One region of the Nitratireductor basaltis genome, then DNA from elsewhere that is predicted to be linked to it. Evidence: predicted binding sites of a transcription regulator. Region 1 holds the regulator's gene; each other region holds the start of a gene.
The links. Region 1 encodes LexA, which represses DNA repair genes until DNA is damaged. Its sites were predicted from a motif close to TGTTCNNNNTGTGTTCNG; they were not measured.
Positions count from the first base shown of each region.

Region 2: the regulator LexA is predicted to act here: its motif matches at 3,422-3,439, upstream of parE (DNA topoisomerase IV subunit B).
Region 3: the regulator LexA is predicted to act here: its motif matches at 3,303-3,320, upstream of EL18_RS05925 (single-stranded DNA-binding protein).
Region 4: the regulator LexA is predicted to act here: its motif matches at 3,113-3,130, upstream of EL18_RS13175 (YifB family Mg chelatase-like AAA ATPase).

Region 1 is NZ_JMQM01000001.1:1,017,510-1,021,957, reverse strand. It holds gene EL18_RS04860 (molybdopterin molybdotransferase MoeA) at 1-894, shown strand, start outside; gene lexA (transcriptional repressor LexA) at 979-1,701, shown strand; gene EL18_RS04850 (ComEC/Rec2 family competence protein) at 1,723-3,876, opposite strand; gene gltX (glutamate--tRNA ligase) at 4,158-4,448, shown strand, end outside.
Region 2 is NZ_JMQM01000001.1:1,308,624-1,313,071, reverse strand. It holds gene EL18_RS06230 (DUF2336 domain-containing protein) at 85-1,218, shown strand; gene parE (DNA topoisomerase IV subunit B) at 1,268-3,349, opposite strand; gene gcvP (aminomethyl-transferring glycine dehydrogenase) at 3,621-4,448, opposite strand, start outside.
Region 3 is NZ_JMQM01000001.1:1,242,330-1,246,777, reverse strand. It holds gene uvrA (excinuclease ABC subunit UvrA) at 1-2,702, opposite strand, end outside; gene EL18_RS05925 (single-stranded DNA-binding protein) at 3,449-3,949, shown strand; gene EL18_RS05920 (hypothetical protein) at 3,980-4,448, shown strand, end outside.
Region 4 is NZ_JMQM01000002.1:166,218-170,665, reverse strand. It holds gene EL18_RS13180 (transglutaminase-like cysteine peptidase) at 7-615, shown strand; gene EL18_RS13175 (YifB family Mg chelatase-like AAA ATPase) at 1,499-3,031, opposite strand; gene gshB (glutathione synthase) at 3,177-4,121, opposite strand; gene EL18_RS13165 (putative bifunctional diguanylate cyclase/phosphodiesterase) at 4,326-4,448, shown strand, end outside.

The DNA of each region.
Region 1 (4,448 bases):
GCGGTACTCATCCAGGAAAATGCCGAATCCGTCAGTGACCGGACCATCCGCGCAGCAAAGCCTGTCGAACACGGTCGGCACATACGTCAGGCCGGCATGGATTTTCATGCAGGGGACCTGCTGCTTGAGCAAGGACGGCGGTTAGATCCGGGCGCATTGACCCTTGCTGCCTCCAGCGGACACGCAAGACTGCTCGTCCATCGCCGCCCGCGCGTTGCCGTGCTGGCGACGGGAAACGAGCTGGTAAACCCCGGAGAAACGACCGGCCAGGATTCCATCGTGGCATCGAACAGCTACGGTATTGCGGCAATCGCAAAGGAGGAAGGAGCGGAGATCATCGACCTTGGCATCGCTTCCGACAATGACCAGCACCTGTCGTCCCTGTTTGCCAAAGCGCGAGATACTGCAGCCGATATCCTCGTGACGCTTGGCGGCGCTTCGGTCGGCAAACATGATCTCGTGCGCGGGGCGCTCGCAGAAGCCGGAATGGAACTGTCGTTCTGGAAAGTGGCCATGCGCCCGGGCAAACCGCTGATCTCTGGCCGGATGGGCGCAATGCATGTGCTTGGCTTGCCCGGCAACCCGGTATCAAGCCTGGTCTGTGCCGAACTCTTTCTGCGCCCTCTTGTTGCGCATATGCAAGGGGCTCGGCATGAGCCCGACATGCGCAGCGCCGCGCTCGGTGCGCCCCTTCGCGCCAATGACGAGCGACAGGACTACATACGTGCGGTTGTTCGACACACGGCGGAGGGGATGATCGCAACGCCTTTCACCAGGCAGGACTCATCACAGCTTACTGCCTATGCGACTGCCAACTGTCTTATCATCCGCAAACCGCACGCGCCTGCCGCGAATACCGGTGACGACTGCCGAATTTTGATGCTGCATCGCTGATCCTGAGAAATGCCATTGCGGAACACAACTGGAACAGATAAATTATGTTCTGGTTTTGTTTATGACTGATTCTGGGAGTCGGCGATGCTGACACGCAAGCAGCACGAGTTGCTACTCTTCATCCATGAGCGTCTTAAGGAGACGGGCATACCGCCTTCATTCGACGAGATGAAGGAGGCTCTCGATCTGGCATCAAAGTCAGGCATTCACCGTCTCATTACCGCCCTTGAGGAGCGTGGTTTCATTCGCAGGCTGCCCAACAGGGCTCGTGCGTTGGAAGTGCTGCGGCTGCCCGATTCCATCGCGCCTGGCCTTCCAGGTAGCGCGCGCAGGTTCCAGCCGAGTGTTATCGAGGGAAGCCTCGGCAAGACATCCGAACCTGCCCGCCCGGCAGCACCCGCGTCAACGCCTGTTGAAGACAGTGGCGCCTACAGCGTGCCTGTCATGGGCCGCATTGCAGCCGGTGTCCCGATCGACGCGATACAACATCAGACCCACAGCATCACCGTACCACCCGACATGCTTTCGGGAGGGGAACATTACGCGTTGGAGGTCAAGGGCGACTCGATGATCGAAGCGGGCATCTTTGACGGCGACACGGTCATCATCAAGCATTCGAGTTCGGCCAATCCCGGTGAGATCGTCGTGGCACTGGTCGACGATGAGGAAGCCACACTCAAGAGGCTCAGACGCAAAGGCGCATCTATTGCGCTCGAAGCGGCCAATCCGGCCTATGAGACCCGGATCTTTGGGCCTGACCGGGTCAAGGTTCAGGGAAAGCTCGTTGGCTTGATCCGGCGCTATTGAGATCTGGTGGAGTTTTTTCCCTCAATCGCGCCTGTAGGGCGCGAGCCCTCGCGCTGCCCTGGAATATCGCCGATGTTCGTGCCAGGGCCGGTAAGGCATGTCGACGGCATAAGTAACATTTGCACCATTTGTCGCCCGTGCATCCATCTGGATTGAGGCAGCGCCGCGTCGGGCAAGATCCCGCTTCGTCAAGACCAATGTCCGTGCACCGCAGCGTGGTTCAACCGTCGCATCATCCAGAATGATTATTGCCGCCTTGCCACACCACTGCGCCACCTGAACCGGCTCATTCAGATGAGCAATCCAGGCTCCGCTGGGATGCTGGATGGCACAAGCGCCCTCACGACATGAAAATCCCCGGGCGGAGGTGGCTTCAGCACCATCATTATCCTGTAGAGGCTTGATCACACTCTCGATCATGAGCGCATGCTCCCAGTCACCCATGGTGAAGCCGTTTAGACGCTCGCGGTTCACTGCCAGCCTGCCTTCACCCATATAGACACCAACAAGTCGCGCATCATCGCTGACCAGCACATCCGGTAGTTCGCGCTGCGCCCACAGGATCGCACCGGCAAGGAGCAGTGGCAAAGCCAGAAGCCGCAAGCCGGTGGTGAAGATGACGAGCAGGGTGAAGCCTGCAGCAAGCAACAAAAAGGCGCTGCGGGGCATCAGGCCGATCGCATCGATCGGGCTGTGGCTGGCGATGGTTTCCGCCACGATGACAATACCTTGAATGGCTTTGCCCATGAGTGTCCAGAAAAGTCCATCCAGCCCGAAGGGCATGGTGATGATAGCCATGACCGCGGAGGGCATCGCCACAAGCGAAACCAATGGCATCGCCGCCAGATTGGCCGGCAATGCCAGGGGACTTGTACGCTGGAAATGCCACGCACCGAAAAGGGTGGTCGCAAGCCCCGCAATAATGCTGGTGGCACATAGCCCTGCAAAGAAGATCAGCATCGATGTGAGCGCACGTCTGAGCACTCCGTGATCAGCCGGCATGTTCGAACCGCGCCTGCGCTGGCGTCCGGTCCAAAGACTGTAGGCCGCAATAAGGGCTGCCGTGGCGGCGAAGGACATCTGGAAGCTTGGCCCGATGACCACATGCGGTGAAGCGGCCGTGATGAAAAGAGCCGCGATCGCCAGATTGCGCATGGTGATTGCCGCACGATCAAAGAGCAGCGCCACAAGCATGACGGCAAGCATTATATAGCTTCGTTGAGCCGCGACGGCTCCTCCGGAGATGAGGAGATAGAGGGTCGCGAGCATCAAGGCCGCGGCCGCGGCATACTTCTTCACGGGCAGACGCGACGCGGTTTGGGGAAAGAGCGCGAAACCCCAGCGCAAACCGATCATGACGCAGCCGGCTGCAAGTGCCATGTGAAGGCCGGAGATTGCCAGTATGTGTGCCAGACCGGCGCGACGCAGCCATTCGTTGGTCTCCTCGGGTATCCCCCCTCGAAAACCCGTGATCATGGCGACAGCGATATGCCCCTCCTGCCCCTGAACATGGTGCAGGATGCGCTCGGAAAGTGCCCTGCGCAGCCGCTGCACAACTCCTTGCAGGCGCAGCAGAACCGGTTCTGCCTGGAGGGTCAGCTTTTCCGGATCACGGAGGAAGAACCCGACGGCTCCACGCTCCTGGAAAAAGCTCGCGAAGGCGAAATCGTAGGCTCCGGGCCGGACAGGCCCACTCGGGGGCATCAGGCGCACCAGTCCCTTGATGACGTCACCGGGTGCAAGATTCTCCGGCACTTGTCTCGCGCTCACGCGTATCCGATCCGGGGCATATCTGAGTTGCGGGCGCTCGGTGGCGATCACGTCCAGTGTAAGCCGCATTCTCCCGCTCGCCATATGCTCAAGCGCTCGCACCTGACCGGTAAGTGTCGTTGCGATGGGTGAGCCGAGCATTGGTGTCGACCGCCGCCAGGTCTCAAGTTTGGCTGCGGCCATTCCCATGGTGAAAACGAGCAGCGCAGCGATGATGACGGAAGCTGCCGGTCTGCTACGGGCCAACCAAAGACTGCAGAGCTTGGCAAGGAGCACCGCGATGATCGCGCTTCCCGACGGCTCTTCCGGCAAAGCGAAATAGGCTGCAGCTCCGACTGCCAGCAAGACCGGCAGGAACAGAAACGGTGTACCTCGTGCGGCCTCCTGGCGCATAAGGCCTGCCATCCGGGCTGTGCTCGGTAGCGAATAAGAGCCACCGCCCCTTTCTTCGACCGGCGTAGCAGCTTCTTCACGTGAGACTACGGAGCCTGAACCCACAACAGCATCGACCAAGCGGGAGGCTTGCAAGAAGCGCTCACGCTCATCGATGCTGGTGCTGGCACCCTCACCTTGCATTTTCCCACAGCCCCCGGCGCTTGCGTGCGCTCTCGCCTATGCTACATGAGGCGCACGCAATTTCTACCCGACGGGGGCGGTGCCACCGCCCCGAGCCAAAACAGGATGTCATGTCTAGACCTGTCGTAACCCGCTTTGCCCCTTCACCCACCGGCTTCCTGCATATCGGTGGCGCCCGCACGGCCTTGTTCAACTGGCTCTACGCACGCCATACCGGCGGCAAGATGCTCCTGCGCATCGAGGACACCGATCGCAAACGCTCCACCGACGAAGCGACAAAAGCCATCATCGAGGGCATGTCCTGGCTGGGGCTGGACTGGGACGGCGAACCCGTCTCGCAGCATTCGCGCGCGGAGCGGCACCGTGAGGTCGCCCTGGAGATGGTGGAGCGCGGCGAAGCC
Region 2 (4,448 bases), 290 kb from region 1:
GCTGCGCAACAACGCTCTTATGGTAAACCATTCGTATAGAAATGGCTGGTAGCGTGCATATCAATGGGCGGGAGTTGATGTCGCGTGGTAGTTATCCAGCACTTTCTTAAATGGCTCGATACGGCGAAGATGCAGGAGCGTGCAGACGCCGCTGCAGCTCTCGCACGTGCCTTCGTGCAGCGTGAGCTGAGCTTCGACGACCGTCTTGCTGCCGAAGCAGCGCTGACACTTCTGCTTGATGACCGCTCCGCCAAAGTGCGCCTTGCACTGTCGGAAACGCTATCTCTGAGCGCACGTGCGCCTGCACATATCATAGCGGCACTCGCAGCCGATCAGGCTGAGGTCGCAGCACCCGTGCTGGCGCGTTCACCTCTTCTGTCCGATGCAGAACTTATCGATCGCGTGGCGCTGGGCTGCATCAAGGTTCAGATGCTCATTGCCTCTCGTCCCCGGGTCTCCCGCTCGCTGAGCGCATCCATAGCGGAAGTGGGGTCGGTTGAAGCCTGTACCGTGCTGGCGCGCAACGAAGGTGCGGAAATCGCGCCTTTCAGCTTCCGTCGAATGATAGAGCGCTTTGGCGCAAATGGGCCGCTGCGCGAGGCTCTTACCCACAACGCTCATCTACCTGCAGATTGCCGCCATCTTCTGGTCCAGGCCACCGGAACGGCGCTATCCGCCCTGCCGCTTGTAAAGGCCCTGATGGGAGAAGAGCGTGCGGGACTGATCGCCAAGGATGCCTGTGCTCGCGCTTCGGTGACACTGATCGAAAGCGTTGCCGACGAGGAACATGAAGCTCTCGTCGAACATCTGCGGCTGCGTGGCGAGGTGACAAGCGGTTTCCTTGTCCGCATCGTGGCGCATGGAAAGATCGATTTCTTCCGCGTCGCATTGGCGGCCATCACAGGCCAGGACATCGAACGCGTGACAGCACTGCTGGCGCGTGGTCGCCACTCGGCACTCGCCGCACTATTTAAACGTGCCGGCCTCAGCACGATCACCCATGCGCCGATCCTCACCGCATTGGATATCTGGCGAGAAGTCGCGCGTGGCAACCGAATGTCCGGTCCGCAGGAAGTATCGTGGTCAATGCTTCAGGCTGTTGATGCCGCTCATGGGGCAGATGAAGCAGAGCAACTGACGCGCCTCTTGCGACAGATCCACCTGGAACAGCTTCGCCGCAATGCACGCCAGCAGGCGCTGGAACTTGCCGCTGCTTGATGCAGTATCGAAGGAGAGGGCGGAATGCCGCCCTCGATTTGACTGAGCCTCAGATATCAAGCTCTTCAACGAATTCCGCGCGTTCCTGAATGAAGCGGAAACGGGCTTCCGGCTTGGTGCCCATGAGTGAATCCACCGCCTCGCGCGTGGCTTCGTGGCCCTCGGAAACTTCAACCTTCAGAAGATTGCGCAGCCCGGGGTCCATGGTGGTTTCCTTCAGCTGCTTGGGCAGCATCTCACCCAGACCCTTGAAGCGGCCGATATCGATCTTGCCGCGTCCGGTGAATTCGGTGCGCAGCAGCTCCTCCTTGTGCGCGTCGTCGCGCGCATACATGGTCTTGCCGCCCTGGCTGATACGATAGAGCGGAGGCACGGCCAGATAGAGATGGCCGCCTTCTATGAGCTGCGGCATCTCCTGATAGAAGAAGGTGATGAGCAGTGAAGCAATGTGAGCGCCGTCGACATCGGCATCGGTCATGATGATGATGCGCTCGTAGCGCAGGTCGTCTTCGCGATACTTGTTGCGCGTACCACAGCCCAGCGCCTGGATGAGATCGGAGATCAGCTGGTTGGCGGCAAGCTTGCCTGATGCGGCACTTGCCACATTGAGGATCTTGCCGCGTAGTGGCAGAACGGCCTGATTTTTTCGGTTGCGCGCCTGTTTTGCAGAACCGCCAGCCGAGTCACCCTCGACGATGAAAAGCTCCGCGCCTGCCGCCTGGTTGGAGGAACAATCGGCAAGTTTGCCGGGAAGGCGCAATTTGCGCACGGCGGTCTTGCGGTTGACCTCACGCTCCTGACGGCGCTTCAGACGCTCGTCGGCACGGGCCATGACCCAGTCCAGAAGCTTTGAAGCTTCCTGCGGGTTCTCTGCCAGCCAATGGTCAAAAGGATCGCGGATCGCGTTTTCGACGATGCGCGTGGCAGCCGCAGTTGCGAGCTTGTCCTTCGTCTGGCCGACAAATTCCGGCTCGCGCACGAAAACGGAAAGCATGCCGGCCGCCGAGATCATCACGTCGTCTGAGGTGATGATGGAGGCGCGCTTGTTGCCGGTCAGTTCCGCATATTGACGAAGTCCGCGCAAAAGCGCGTTGCGGAAGCCGCTTTCATGCGTTCCGCCTTCCGGTGTCGGCACGGTGTTACAGTAGGAATTGAGCGCGGCGTCGCCGCCATACCAGGTGATGGCCCATTCAACCGCACCATGGCCGCCGCGCTTCTCGCTGCGTCCGGCGAAGATCTCCTTGGTGACCTGATATTCGCCCTTCACCGAAGCTTCCAGAAAGTCCTTCAACCCGCCGGGGAAGTGGAAGACGGCTTTTTCCGGCGTCTCGTCCTTCTCGCCGATAAGTGCGGGATCGCAGACCCAGCGAATTTCAACACCGCCGAAGAGATAGGCCTTCGAACGCGCCATCTTGTAGAGGCGTGCAGGTTCGAATTTCGCTCCCTTGCCGAAGATCTGCTCATCCGGCTTGAAGCGCACTTTGGTGCCGCGACGGTTGTGAACGTCGCCAAGCTTCTCCAGCCCACCCTGCGGCAGACCCCGCGAGAAGGTCTGGCGGAAAAGCTGGCGGTTGCGCGCGACCTCGACTTCCAGAAGTTCCGACAGCGCGTTGACTACGGAGACACCCACACCATGCAGGCCGCCGGAGGTCTCATAGACCTTGGAGTCGAACTTGCCGCCCGCATGCAGCGTGGTCATGATGACTTCCAGCGCGGACTTGTCCTTGAATTTGGGATGCGGATCAACGGGAATGCCGCGGCCATTATCGGTGACGGAGAGATAGCCGTCAGCGCCCAGTTCCACCTCGATGAATGTGGCATGTCCGGCAACGGCCTCGTCCATCGAGTTGTCGATGACTTCGGCAAAGAGGTGGTGCAGCGCCTTGTCGTCGGTACCGCCGATATACATGCCCGGGCGGCGGCGAACCGGTTCGAGACCTTCCAGAACCTCGATATCGGCCGCGCTGTAGTCTCCACCGTCACGCGGCTGTGCCGGTGCAGGCTTCGCTTTTGCTGGCGACGAAGGCGCGGCTGGTGCCGGAGCGGAGGAAGCAGGCGCAGGCTCGGGCTGGCGCACGCGCTCGGGCGTCGTCTGGCTCAGTCCGGCAAACAGGTCGTTATTGTCATCCATGGCGCTAATTCTGCTCTCATCCCCGCGAATCACTTCCCCACTTTGCCATGGTTTCCAAGGCAAGGCGAAGTCTGTTCCGGTTGTGTTCAGTGCTTGTGCATAAGTGGCGTCAAGCCGCTTTTGCGCGGTTCTTCAAGACAACGTCTTATGCAGCATGACCCGGATGAATAGGGAATAAGAGCCCGCCATTCAATGCGGCGCGCTGCTGCAGCCGTGGAAAACAGGGCTTTCGGTGCCGCAGTGTGGTTCTGCGGCACCGATAAACGTGGCGTCAGCTGGCCATTGCCTCTACGGGCGGGCAGGCGCAGACGAGATTGCGGTCGCCCGCGACATTGTCGACGCGCGAGACGGGCGGCCAATATTTGGACGCAGCCTCCATGGAGCCGCTGGGGAACGCGGCTTCCTTGCGGCTGTAGGGATGCGTCCACTCGTCGGCAACCAGAATGTCGGCAGAGTGTGGGGCATTGACCAGCGGGTTGTCATCCTTCGGCAGGTCACCGCTTTCGATGCGTGCGGCTTCTTTCGCGATGGAGATCATTGCGTCACAGAAGCGGTCAAGCTCGGCCTTCGGCTCGGACTCCGTCGGCTCCACCATCAGCGTTCCGGCAACGGGCCAGGACATTGTTGGCGCGTGGAAACCGTAGTCGATCAGACGCTTGGCAATGTCTTCCACGCTCACGCCTGCACGATCCTTCCAGACACGCGTGTCGAGAATGCATTCATGCGCCACGCGGTCGTTGCGGCCCTTGTAGAGCACCGGATAATGCTCCTTGAGGCGGTGTGCGATATAGTTGGCGTTGAGGATCGCCATCTCCGTGGCAAGCTTCAGGCCGTCGCCGCCCATCATGCGGATATACATCCAGGTGATGGGCAGGATCGAGGCGCTGCCGAAGGGCGCTGCCGAAACCGCGTCACTCGTGCCGAGCGCAACATGACCCGGCACATAAGGCTTCAGATGCGCCTTCACGCCGATCGGACCCACACCCGGACCACCGCCGCCATGTGGGATGCAGAAGGTCTTGTGCAGGTTCATGTGGCAGACATCCGCACCCAGATCGCCCGGGCGCGAGAGGCCAACCATGGCATTGAGATTGGCGCC
Region 3 (4,448 bases), 220 kb from region 1:
ACCAGTTCATGCAGCACTTCCAGAAGCTTGGCGACATCATGGAAATGCAGGCCGGTGGTGGGCTCGTCGAGGATGTAGAGCGTCTTGCCGGTCGCGCGTTTCGACAACTCCTTGGCAAGCTTGATGCGCTGCGCCTCGCCGCCTGAAAGTGTGGTGGCCTGCTGGCCGATGTGGATATAGCCAAGCCCCACGCGTGCAAGGGTGGCAAGCTTGTCGCGTACACCGGGGACCGCGGCGAAAAACTCGACGCCTTCCTCGACAGTCATCTCAAGAACATCTGCAATCGACTTGCCCTTGAAGGTAACTTCCAGCGTCTCGCGATTGTAGCGCTTGCCGTGACAGACATCGCAGGTGACGTAGACATCGGGCAGGAAGTGCATCTCGATCTTGATGACACCATCACCCTGACAGGCTTCACAGCGCCCGCCCTTCACGTTGAACGAGAACCGCCCTGGCTGGTATCCGCGCGCCTTGGCTTCCGGCAGGCCGGCAAACCAGTCGCGGATCGGTGTGAAGGCACCGGTATAGGTTGCCGGATTGGAGCGCGGTGTACGCCCGATGGGCGACTGGTCGATGTCGATGACCTTGTCGAGAAACTCCAGACCCTCGATCCGGTCATGCTCGGCAGGATGCTCCCGGCTGCCCATTATGCGGCGCGAAGCCGCCTTGAAGAGGGTTTCGATGAGGAATGTCGACTTGCCGCCACCTGAAACGCCGGTCACGCATGCAAAAGTGCCAAGCGGAATGTCCGCTGTGACGTCTTTCAGGTTGTTGCCGCGCGCACCGACCACGCGAACGCGCCGCTTCTTCGAGATTTCGCGGCGTTTCTCCGGTTTCGCAATGCCCATTGCACCGGTCAGATACTTGCCGGTGAGCGAATTGGGATTGGCCATGATTTCGGCAGGGGTTCCTTCCGCTATGATGCGCCCGCCATGAACACCGGCAGCAGGACCAATGTCCACCACATGGTCGGCCGTCAGAATGGCATCCTCGTCATGCTCGACCACGATCACGGTGTTGCCGAGGTCGCGCAGATGTCGAAGCGTCGACAATAGCCGGTCATTGTCGCGCTGGTGCAGGCCGATTGATGGCTCGTCGAGCACGTAGAGAACGCCGGTCAGACCGGACCCGATCTGTGAGGCAAGGCGGATGCGCTGGCTTTCACCACCCGACAAGGTGCCCGAATTGCGCGAAAGCGACAGATAGTCGAGGCCGACATCGTTCAGGAAGACCAGCCGCTCGCGAATCTCCTTGAGGATGCGGGCAGCGATCTCGTTCTGCTTGTCGTTCAGACGTGCAGGAAGTGCGTCGAACCATTCGCGCGCATTCTTGATGGATTTGGCGGTAACTTCGCCGATATGGAGTCCGTCGATCTTGACGGCCAGTGCCTCGGGCTTGAGGCGGTAGCCGCTACAGGCGGGACAGGGATGGGCGGACATGTAACGCTCGATTTCCTCGCGCATCCAAGCCGATTCCGTTTCCTTCCAGCGCCGCTGAAGATTGGTTATTACCCCTTCGAACGGTTTCGTCGTGCGATAGCTGCGCAAGCCGTCATTGTAATCGAATGCGATCTTCTTCGTGCCGGTACCATGCAGTACGGCCTTGCGCGCTTCCGGCGACAGTTCTTTCCAGCGGTTCGAAACCTTGAAACCGAATTGCTTGCCGAGCCCTTCCAGCGTCTGCAGGTAATAGGGTGACGTGCTTTTCGCCCAGGGCGCGATGGCTCCTTCACGCAGAATTGCGTTCTCATCGGGAATGACGAGATCCGTGTCGACGTCGCGCTGGCTGCCCAGCCCGTCGCAAGTGGGACAGGCACCGGCAGGGTTGTTGAACGAAAAGAGGCGTGGCTCGACCTCCGAGATCGTGAAGCCCGAAACCGGGCAGGCAAACTTTTCCGAGAAGACGACCCGCTCATGCGTTTCGTTCTTCGACTTGTTCGCAGAACCGCCGCTTGAAGTCTCGTCTTCGGGAAGCGGCTTGTCGGCAAATTCGGCGACCGCCAGGCCACCCGAAAGCGTGAGACAGGTTTCCATCGAATCCGCCAGCCGCGTCGCCATGTCGTCACGCACGACGATACGGTCCACGACCACGTCGATATCGTGCTTGTACTTCTTGTCGAGTGCTGGAACATCAGCGATCTCGTAAAACGTGCCGTCCACTTTCACCCGCTGGAAACCGCGCTTCTGCAGGTCCGCCAGTTCCTTGCGATACTCGCCCTTGCGGCCACGAACGATGGGCGCGAGGATGTAGAGCCGCGTGCCTTCCTCGAATTCGAGGACACGGTCGACCATCTGGCTGACGGTCTGGCTCTCGATCGGAAGCCCGGTCGCGGGCGAATAGGGAATGCCCACACGCGCAAACAGCAGGCGCATGTAATCGTAGATCTCGGTGACCGTCCCCACGGTTGAGCGCGGGTTTTTCGACGTCGTCTTCTGCTCGATGGAGATCGCCGGCGAAAGGCCATCGATCTGATCGACATCGGGCTTCTGCATCATTTCGAGGAATTGGCGCGCATAGGCCGACAGACTTTCGACATAGCGCCGCTGGCCTTCGGCATAGATCGTGTCGAATGCAAGCGAGGACTTGCCCGATCCAGAAAGGCCGGTCATGACGATCAGCTTTTCGCGCGGAAGATCAAGATCCACATTCTTGAGATTATGCTCGCGCGCGCCGCGTATGGTGATGTGCTTGTTCTCGGGCATGCCCCGTCGCTGCCTTGTAGATCTATTGCAATAAGCCTAAACTCAGCCTTGCCTCATGTAGGTAGGTGCTGAGCGATGTCGATGGTCACATGCGCATGGCTGCCATTCTTTTGCGTGTTTACATGCCCTGAGGCAAGTAAAAAGAACAAAGAAGGAACAGTCTCCTGACATTATCGATCACATTTTCAGGCGACTTCTTGACGCGAGGTGATGTTGGTAGCACTCTTCATCTTACAGCCTGCGTTGCCGGACAAGCCCGAGACGGTGACATGGCTGCCCGAAGGTAGTGGATCTGGGAGTGAGGCATGACTCCACCTGACTGTTGCTAAAGGCTCTGTCACTGAATAGAGCCACGCCGACCTGCCGCAAACCGGTTTCAGTCGCGACAATGCCAGGCATGGCAATGCGCAGACGGCGCTTCAAAACACATCGCTGGTTAAACATGAAGGCGGAGTTCCGCCAAGATTAGATCCGGCTAGAGGCCGGCATAGGTCAGAAGACCGAAAAAGCCCTGTCAGTCTTGATTGGCTACAGGGCTTTTTTGCGAGGTTCCTTATTGAAGCCATTCCATCTCCTCTTGTCTGATGAAGCGGGATGGCCTAGAACAAAATAAGAACGAAAGATTTGTGGACGAAGCGGGTGTCAGTCGCAGCATTTGCGGCTGCAGCGTTTGAATTCCTTTAGAGTATGTCGCAACGGAAGTGCCGCATGGAGCGGCGAAGGCTGAATTTGAGTGGAGTTGGGCAATGGCAGGCAGCGTCAATAAAGTCATACTGGTCGGCAATCTTGGTGCCGATCCCGAGATCCGCCGCCTCAATTCTGGCGATCCGGTTGTCAATCTGCGCATCGCCACCTCTGAAACCTGGCGCGACCGCGGTACGGGCGAACGCCGGGAACGCACCGAGTGGCACAATGTCGTGATCTTCAACGACAATCTTGCAAAGGTCGCCGAGCAGTATCTGAAGAAGGGCGCCAAGGTTTATCTGGAAGGTCAGCTGCAGACACGCAAGTGGCAGGACCAGCAGGGCCAGGACCGTTACACGACGGAAGTCGTGCTGCAGAAATTCCGCGGCGAGCTGCAGATGCTCGATACGCGCGGGCAGGGCGGCGACAACCAGATCGGCTATGGCGGCGGCGGTGGCGGTGGCCAGCGCTCCGATTTCGGCCAGTCCAGCCCCGCTGAACCCTCCGGTGGCGGCGGGGGCGGTGGCTACTCCCGCGATCTGGACGACGAAATCCCGTTCTGATCCTCAAAGTCGCCCACGGGGAGTCTGCCAATGAATTTCGAACTGACTGAGCGTGACGCACAGACCCTGTTCGGGATGATCTGGCAGGGTTCCCATGAGGAGGCTGCGCGAGGCGAGGTGAAGAAGGTCATCTCGCTGATGGAGGCGTTGAGGCAGAAGGCCGTGGCTGCTGTCGGTGAAGATGGTGGCGAATACGAGCATAGCGGTCTCATCGGCATCTCCCGGAACGACCGTCCGTACGGCTTTCGATATCTGGTCGCGCTGCCTGCCGCCTTGGCTGCCCATGTCAGCCATGAGGACATGCGCGGGCACGACTTTCCCCGCATGTCATTCGCCACCGCCTGGCACGGCGCGGAAGACGGCGACGTCTTTTCCCATTACCAGTCCATGTCTGATTGGATAGAGGCGCAGGGCCTGCAATGGGCGAGACGTGTGCTGCATCACCGTGAGGAATATACCGCGCCTGCCATCCTCCAGGGCGCGCCCGTTTTGCGTCTCA
Region 4 (4,448 bases), on a different contig from region 1:
GGCGGAATGGCTTCTCAGAGGGTTGGGTTTGCGGTTGCGTTTTCACTGGTCGTGAGTGCCTTGTCAGCAGGCAGTGCTGGCGCAACGGCCGCATTGGCAACCGGAGGCAAGACCTCCCAGCCAATCGGACATTATGATTTCTGCAAATCCAATCCACGCGAATGCGCCCTGCGCGTCGGGAAGATCCAGCCCGCACGGATGACGGGCGGCTTGATGCGCAAGATGCAGCAGGTGAACAGCCGTGTGAACCGCGCCGTGAAACCGCTCAACGACATCGACATCTATGGTCGCGAGGAAGTCTGGACCTATCCGGTCAAGGGCGTCGGTGACTGTGAGGATTTCGTTCTCGAGAAGCGCCGCATGCTGAACCGCTCCGGTATTTCTCTGGGGAACCTGCTGATCACGGTCGTGCGCAAGCGTGACGGGGAGGGACATGCGGTCCTGACCGTACGAACAGACAAGGGCGACTTCATCCTCGACAATCTGCGCAACGATGTCCGGCTTTGGAACCAGACCGGTTATCGCTTCCTGAAGCGCCAGTCGAGCGAACATACCGGTCAGTGGGTAAGCCTGCGCGAAAGCACAAATCCGCTGGTGGGTGCGGTTCGCCAATAGAGCATTTTCGGACAAGAGGCGGGGCATAGGGGCGCAGCGTGGGGGCTGCGCCCTTTTCTTTTGGCCTTTGCGTGGATGGGCATCCTCGCGCTTTCGCACCAGGGGTGGAGATCAGGCTACGGATCAGCACTGGAGATATATCAACTCCGACTGCACGAAGAAGTCCGCTCCGTCACTCCAGGGCCGAATCCACCTGCTGGTTTGCGTGCGTCGGGCTACAATAACTGTGCTGCGGCTTCGGCTCTGTAAACCGCGCGGACGTGCATCCGGGAATATGCGCGAGGCAACGGGTACGGGGCGATGGCCTGCCGTGGGCGGTTTGCAAGGGCTGATGCAAGACGTGCTGCATGCGTGCGAGAGCTGTTTCGAAGTCTTGCGGGTGGTGGCACATATGCTCTGGCGCACGCCGGTAGGCGCGCCGTCATCGGATTCTTCGCTCGCGGCCATGACAATTCCACCGGCAATTGTTTCAGGTGATTTGTCGCGCCCGCATTCGATACCTGCACCTATCCGAACTCCGGTTTCATCGTGTGACTGGCGCGCTGATCGAGAAGGAGCCGATATAGATCATGCGTTTGAGCAAATGTGCTTTCGGAACAGTGCGCCTAATGCTCCCGACTGATAGGCGATTGATATCTTTTGCAAGACCCCAACACGATTGTCCCGCTTCCAGATATATCAAACAGAATTACACAGTCGTGACGGGAAGAAAGCGCCATCTGTCGCAGTTCTTCTGGAACTTCAGAGCGCTCAGCTGTACTGCTCCAAATCGGCAAATCTGCTGCGCTGCGAAACCGGCGCGAGGCTCCACAAGACCCCGAAAGCCCCACATGCAGAGAAAAGGCAGCCCTGCGCATGGATTGCAGGCGCGATACGCCAGATCTCAAGCGGCTCGCGCAACGCGGCCGGAAGCCATCCGATAGCTGATCGCTTCTGCAAGGTGGATTCGGCCCAATCGCTCGGAGCCATCTAGATCGGCAAGTGTGCGCGCCACCTTCAATACCCGGTGGTAGGCGCGCGCGGAGAGCGCGAGCTTGTCGCTTGCTTCCTGGAGCAGCGATACGCCCTCGGGATCAGGTGTGGCGACTTCTTCAATCATTGCCGCCGAGCAACGGGCATTGGTCGTCCAGCCGGGCAGGCCAAGCGCGCTATAGCGTTCCCGTTGCATCTGGCGGGCCATGGCCACCCGCTCGGCCACCTGTGCGCTGGACTCGGCTTTGCCGGGAGCAATCAGGTCTGCCGCAGTTACAGCCGGCACTTCGATGCGGAGATCGATCCGGTCGAGGAACGGTCCCGACAACCGCGCCTGGTAATCGCTCTGGCACCTTGGTCCGCGGGCGCAGCGGTGCCCGGGCTCACCGGCCATCCCGCAGCGGCACGGATTCATGGCCGCAATCAACTGGATCTGGGCGGGATAGCTGACACGATGGCTTGCCCGTGCAATCACACACTCTCCCGTTTCCAGCGGCTGGCGCAGGGAGTCCAGCACTTGCGGGGTGAATTCCGGCAGTTCGTCCAGAAAAAGCACACCATGATGCGCCAGCGATACTTCGCCCGGCCGCGCCCGCGTGCCTCCACCCACCATTGCTGCCATGGATGCAGAATGATGTGGAGCTCTGAATGGCCTACGGTCCGTGAGGCGACCATCAGCCAGTTCGCCCGCTATGGATGCCACCATCGAGCACTCAAGAAGCTCCTTCGGCTCCAGCGGAGGCAGAATGGACGGCAGGCGCTGCGCCAGCATGGATTTACCGGCACCGGGCGGGCCGACCATCAGCAGATTGTGTCCTCCGGCCGCGGCTACCTCCAAGGCGCGCTTTGCGCTTTCCTGACCCTTGATATCCGCAAGATCAGGCAGGTCGCGTGCTGCGGGTCCCAGTGCGGCTTCGGGACGCGAGAGGACCTGCGTACCTCTGAAATGGTTGGCAAGAGCGATCAGACTGCGCGGCGCCAGGATATCGATATCCGCACCTGCCCACGCGGCTTCCGAACCGCAGGAATGCGGGCAAATGAGGCCCCTTTCCATAGCGTTCGCGCCGATGGCAGCAGGCAGAACCCCAGCCACGCGCGCAACGCCGCCATCCAGCGCCAGCTCCCCCAGCACGACATAGTTCTCCAGTGCGTCGGAGGGGATTGCCCCAAGCGCGGCCATCAGGCCTAGCGCTATCGGCAGATCATAGTGGCTGCCTTCCTTGGGCAGGTCGGCAGGTGCCAGATTGACCGTAACCTTCTTCGGCGGCATCGATAGCCCAGAGGCATGAAGGGCAGCTTGCACGCGCTCGCGGCTTTCCGCCACCGCCTTGTCGCCAAGCCCGACGATCTGCATCCCCATCTTGCCGGGCGCAACCATCACCTGCACGTCGACGGGAACCGCTTCCACGCCCTGAAAGGCAATCGTCCTTACACGTGAAACCATCCCGAACCCCCGCCCGAACGCTGCTGCTTCTCATCAAAGGTTGCAACTTGCGGAACGAAAGCACGGCATGCGCGCTAAATCAAGAACGTTATGAGAACAAATATGACCTCAAGTCAACAAAGCGGTATACACGGGGGGGCCGGGATCAGTTCCCGCGCCGCTTTTCCACCGCATCCCAGAAGAGTGCGGCGACATCTGCCCCGCCGAACTTCTTCACTTCACGCACGCCGGTGGGGGAGGTGACGTTGATTTCGGTCAGGTAGTCGCCAATCACGTCGATACCGACCAGAACGAATCCGCGTTCACGAAGGGCAGGACCGATACGCTTGCAAATCTCGTGCTCGCGCTCGGTCAGTTCCGTTGCTTCGGCCCGGCCGCCCACATGCATGTTGGAGCGCGAGTCGTGCTCGGCAGGAACGCGGTTGATGGCACCGACAGGCTCGCCTTCGATCAGGATGATCCGCTTGTCGCCACCGCGCACTTCCTTCAGGTAACGCTGCACGATGAACGGCTCTCGAAAGGCCTGCATGAACATTTCGAGAAGAGCCGATAGATTTCGGTCTGCTTCCTGCAGGTGAAATATTCCCGCCCCGCCATTGCCGTAGAGCGGCTTGACGATGATGTCGCCATGCTCTCGCCGGAACGCCTTCACGGCCTCCACATCACGCGTGATGAGTGTTTCCGGCATCAGATCGGCGAATTCGGTGACGAATATCTTCTCCGGGCTGTTGCGCACCCATGCCGGATCATTGACCACCAGCGTCCGGGGGTGGATCAGATCAAGAATATGGGTGGTGGTGATATAGTTCATGTCGAAAGGAGGATCCTGGCGCAGAAGCACGACATCCATTTCCGACAGGTCCCGCTGGCTTGCCTCGCCGAGCGTGTAGTGATCGCCTTCCATATCGCGCACCTGTAGCGGTTGAACCATAGCCAGCGCGCGGTTCCCCAGCTGGGAAAGCTGGTCGGGTGTATAATGGTATAGCTCATGTCCCCGAGCCTGGGCCTCCAGCGCAAGGGCGAAGGTCGTGTCTCCCGCTATGGATACGGTTGAGACATGGTCCATCTGGATCGCGATTTTGAGGGGCATCGGGCGGGCTCCTTGAAACTGGAGCGGCAGATGACGCCCCTGTGCGCCTCATGTCAAGGTGGACGACGGACCCTGCCAATGTGCCGCGATTGCAGGCGGAAATGCGCCAGCGAAGAAATTCTGACAAATTTGTTATGACTGATACTATTCATCAACATTTCCCCTGCATTGTTACCGGTAACAAATGAGAAGCAGGAACCAATCATGCCTTCCAGCCAGGCTGCGCCAGCCGCTGCACTTTCAGGAGAAGAGCTGCAGTTGACCGATCATCTGACCGGTCTTGGAAACGCGCGCCGGTTCTATGACAAGGTTGGACGGCTGATCGCC